DNA from 2 places in the Paenibacillus sp. Y859 genome. Region 2 is predicted to be linked to the other one. Evidence: riboswitches for the same ligand, from Rfam matches in the RefSeq annotation. Region 2 holds a riboswitch; the other holds the start of a gene.
The links. A riboswitch is a leader RNA that binds a small molecule or an ion and turns the genes downstream of it on or off. The one in region 2 is predicted to bind cyclic di-AMP.
Positions count from the first base shown of each region.

Region 1: linked by a shared signal. The riboswitch ahead of AC1TO8_RS21815 (ubiquitin-like domain-containing protein) and the one ahead of AC1TO8_RS22640 (C40 family peptidase) in region 2 are both predicted to bind cyclic di-AMP.

Region 1 covers NZ_JBXCIZ010000017.1:47,612-50,072, reverse strand. The annotation lists gene AC1TO8_RS21820 (TatD family hydrolase) at 1-673, shown strand, start outside; cyclic di-AMP (ydaO/yuaA leader) riboswitch at 875-1,087, shown strand; gene AC1TO8_RS21815 (ubiquitin-like domain-containing protein) at 1,357-2,461, shown strand, end outside.
Region 2 covers NZ_JBXCIZ010000020.1:13,924-16,384, forward strand. The annotation lists gene AC1TO8_RS22630 (c-type cytochrome) at 1-8, opposite strand, end outside; gene AC1TO8_RS22635 (GNAT family N-acetyltransferase) at 136-636, opposite strand; gene AC1TO8_RS22640 (C40 family peptidase) at 767-1,240, opposite strand; cyclic di-AMP (ydaO/yuaA leader) riboswitch at 1,244-1,381, opposite strand; gene AC1TO8_RS22645 (C40 family peptidase) at 1,577-2,044, opposite strand; cyclic di-AMP (ydaO/yuaA leader) riboswitch at 2,049-2,189, opposite strand; gene AC1TO8_RS22650 (hypothetical protein) at 2,392-2,461, opposite strand, start outside.

The DNA.
Region 1 (2,461 bases), on a different contig from region 2:
AATGGTTAATATTGGTTTTAATCGAGATACGATCCCTACAACGATGGAATTGGCTGAGAAATATGACTTTATTTATGCGGCAGTAGGTTGGCATCCAGTAGATGCGATCACGATGGAAGAGGGGGATTTGGAATGGATTGCATCCCTTTGTAAACATGAGAAAGTGGTAGCCATCGGTGAGATCGGATTGGACTATCATTGGGATACATCGCCTAAGGATATACAACAGCGGGTACTTCGCCAGCAAATTGGACTAGCCCGTGAATTAAAGATGCCGATTGTCATTCATAATCGCGATGCACATGAAGATATTGTTAGAATTCTACGCGAGGAAAAGGCAAGTGAAGTTGGGGGCATCATGCACTCCTACTCTGGTAGTTGGGAAACAGCTAAAGTATGCCTTGATATGGGATTTCATTTGTCATTTGGTGGTCCGATTACGTTCAAAAATGCCAAACAACCAAAAGAGGTGTTGGCGAAGGTACCAATGGACCGATTATTGATTGAAACAGACTCCCCTTATCTGACTCCACATCCATTTAGAGGGAAGAGGAATGAGTCCGCACATGTGAGACTAGTAGCTGAGGCCGCTGCCCAGATTAAAGGTGTTGAAATCGAGGAAATTGCCCAAATAACCACTAAAAATGCCCTGTATTTATTTGGTATTTCGTGAAAGAGTGAGCAAACTAGCTGAAATAGTGAGATCGGACGACTTAATCATGCCTTATTATCGTGTAAAGAGCGAATATTACAAAAATTTAACCATTTATTCAGAAATTTGTGGTTGATTGATGCTTTACAACATGCATCGAAACGCGATATCATCTTTTCAGTGATGTAAGCTGATCGTAATTGGACAGCTTATTATTTTCTTGAACCAGTCTCGCTAAATCTCCAGATGATCGGAGAACGGGGGAACCAATATGACCAATCCAGATTGTACTTGGTAAAGGTCATATATGACTTCTTTTATTGGGTCTTTGGGGTGAATTCAAGGGCAATCGCCATGAGCGGTTGACCTAAGATCGGGCATCTCTCTTTTGCCCAAACCCGACAGCTAACCCCGTAGGCGCTATGAAGAGAGGCAAACTCGTGCATGGATTTCCGTTATTTAGAAAATATCGGGCCGCCGCGAAGGAGTTCCTCTAACTCTTTCTTTAGGCTTCTTTTTTTTGAATAAAGACAATTTTGTCATCATACTCTTATTTATTAGGGGGTGACAATCATGACGAGCAGACCGGTACATGATGCAGGATAGATATTATTTTAGTATCCTGTACAAATTTTATTATAGTCGCGTCAATTACACATATGGTTTATTTTTCAGACGGCGAGGCTATGAAGGAGGATCGGAAAGTGGGCATTTTTAAAGAACAAACCCATGATTCATCATCATCCAGCATGACTTACGCAACACGTTGGAAGCATGAAAGTTTAAGTAAGATCTCAGTTGCGGCTATTGCTTTAATAGCGATTAGCCTGACCGTTCTATTGTTTGCCAGCATTCAAGAACGTAAACAAGTGTATTTAGTGATTGATGGACATGTAAGTGCTATAGAAACCCATCATGCTATGTTACAAGAAATGCTGAATGAACAAGCCATTATTCTCAGACCGGAAGATCAGGTGTCCGTATCGTTGAACAGCCCGCTTAAAGACGGCGATAAAGTTCATATTCAACGTGCTGTCGAGATTAATGTAACTGCTGATGGTCAGTCGGCTACTCGGTTCACTACACAAGGGACTGTAAAGGATGCTGTTAAGCAACTAGGCATTACTCTAGATGCACACGACAAAGTATTTCCTGATTTGAATACAAAGATCACAGATAAGTTGGACATCAAGGTTGTCCGGATAAACAAACAGATTGTTGAGCGTGTAGAAGAGATCCCTTTTCGAGTCATCAAGACTTCCGATCCAACGATTGTGAAAGGAAACGTCAAGGTGGTACAGAACGGACAGTCTGGGGCAATAGTCCAACAGATCGAGAAAATATATCAAGATGGGCAATTCGTAACGATGAGCCTGGTTGGCAAAGAAGTGAAGAGCCAAGTGCAGGATAAAATTGTTGCTGTAGGTACGAAGGTAGAGCCGCCGAAGCAAATCATTTTAGCATCTACGACAGCTACTAGTAACAAAGCAAAGGCTACGAATGTGAATAAAGAGAATAATCGAGCTAGCAAGGCTGGCGTTGATTTTAGTTATAAAAAGGTGCTTAAGAATGTAACTATGACTGCGTACTCTTCAGAAGAGCCAGGTATAGGAACTCGAACCGCATCAGGCACACGTGTAACGGAAGGTCGTACGATTGCGGTGGATACCAGTGTCATCCCTATGGGATGGTGGGTATATATCGAAGGTATTGGCTTCCGCCGTGCAGAAGATACAGGTGGTGCAATCAAAGGCAACAAGATCGATGTGTATTATGATTCAGTGAAGAATGCTCGTAATTTCGGTCGTA
Region 2 (2,461 bases):
TTTTGCATCTTGTTCATCCTTTCTTATGTAGGCTGATAATTTTATTATAACGGATAGGAAACGTACATCATAGCTATTGTGTCAAATAAGTGATGAAAAATCCAGTATATATTATATAAAGGATGTAATTGAGTGCTATTTATCATAGAAATCGTAAGATTTTCTTAAAACCATGCAAAAAAAGGGCTTCATACCATCTGGAGTTAGTCGTTCATAAGTATCCGTAATCTCAAACCCTGCTTTGAGGTATACCTGGATGGCACGTTTGTTCCAGGTTAGAACCTCTAGGTCAATTTCATCATGGGGGCTGCGTCGTACTGCCTCACGAGCAATAGATTGTACAACAATCTTTCCTAATCCCTGTCCACATAAGTCAGGTCGCATGCTGATCCCAAGACGGGTTACACCCTCTAACGGAAAGAACTGTGCAAATCCGTAGAGTTCTCCTTGTACATCCGTAACAGAAGCATACTGTTCTCTACGAATAATCGGATCGCCAAATTCAATGCCTAGCGCTTCCATTTGGTCCCAAGACATCCATCCGTAAATATCGTATGGAATGGGATAAGTCCATTCCGATATAGCGCGAGCATGATCAATCTCCATTGGGATAATGATTAAATCTTGGTGATTCATACACAGATTCCCTTCTGTAAGTAATAGTTCAAACCTGACTTTTTTAAACTTGCATTGTATATAGAGGTGAAAAAACCTGCAGTTGAGATTCAATTGAAATCTCCTCCACAGGCCCGTTAATAAGTATTATTTAATTATCGAGTGCAACAGACTCATATGTATTATCACTCATAATTCTTTTAGCGCCAACGTAACCGTTTTTATAATAGGCTTGGCTAAGTGAGTTAATAATGACACCCCTAGAAGAGGAAGCATGTGCAAAATCTCCATCACCTACATATATTCCAACGTGCGATACAAGACCTTTACTAGTAAAGTTAAAGAAGACAAGATCTCCTTCTCTTAAGTCCTTCTGTGCAATCGCTGTACCCATACTAAATTGGGAACCAGACTGATGTGGTAATTCAATACCTAGCTTATCGAAAATATACATTGTAAATCCTGAGCAATCGAATCCATTGGTGTTTACACCACCACCTACATATGCAGTTCCAATCGTAGGCTCAATAGCCTTGTCCATCTTAGAGTCTGCGAAAGCGCTTCCGGTTCCAATGGACAACAATAATGTCATTCCTAGAGCTACTGATATTAATTTCTTCTTCAACAAGATAACTCCTTCCGGTGCCTGCGAGGTTAGCTTAAGGATTCGGTTGAAGGTTCCCTATGATCCCTCTGAAGCAAGATCAATTCACCCAAGACGGTTCCCCCACTTCCCGTTGTATCGGGAATTCGGCAGATATAGTTAACGTAAATGTTACAAAACTTATTACAAAGTTGTTACTATGTACTTACTTGAACTATTGTAGCAAAGGAATACCGGTTTGGCAATTGTTTTTTGTCATATTTGATGTAAATGATTTAATTTTGTTGAAAAAGGAAGACCTACGCAAGGGATGTCGAGTCCTTCATAGGTCTTCTTAAGGTACTATTTATCGTATTGTTAATTGTAGGCAGCAGCTTGATATTTGGCAGTACTCATGACACGTTTAGCACCAATATAGCGCTTGGCATAGTAACTTTCGTTAAGGGAGCTGATGATGACACCACGTGAAGTAGATGCATGTGCAAATTTACCACTACCGACAAATATGCCAACATGAGAGACACCTTTTCCTGAAGTGTTGAAAAAGACTAGATCTCCAGGTCTCATCTCATTACGGGATACAGCTGTACCTGTTTTGAACTGTGCTGAAGACTGTCGTGGCAAGGTGATGCCTAATTTGGAGAAGACATACCGAGAGAAGCCAGAACAATCAAATCCATTGGTGGTTGTTCCACCGGTCTTATAAGTAACTCCAATAGTACGGTCAATGACCGAATCCATCGTTGAGTCTGCAAATACGCTACCTGTTCCAATGGTTAACGCAAGAGCCATACTTAATACGCTAGCAGTTAACTTCTTGTTCAATTACGTTTTCCCCTTCCAATGCCTGCGAGGTTAGCTTAAGGATTCGGTTGAAGGTTCCCCTATGATCCCTATGTTGCAAGATCAATTCACCCATATAATTGGATCCCCCGCCTCCTGGTGCTTAGGAATTCGGCTGTATGATGCACCAATAAGTGACAATCGTCAATAACTAATAATATGAATAGCTATAAAGGTTACAAAGTTGTTATAAGTGTTATCTTAACAGAGGATTTACACTTTGGCAAATTCCAATAACCCAGTAAAGACAAGAAACCCCCGCCCTTTTTGTTGAAAAGGGCGGGGGTTTCTCGTAACAAGCAATTATAGAGAGAAATAAAGGAGAATGATTACGACTTGTAAAATCTGGAGTGCCATACATGATAATGAGAGGTGATATGCCACATTTTGAATAAACAA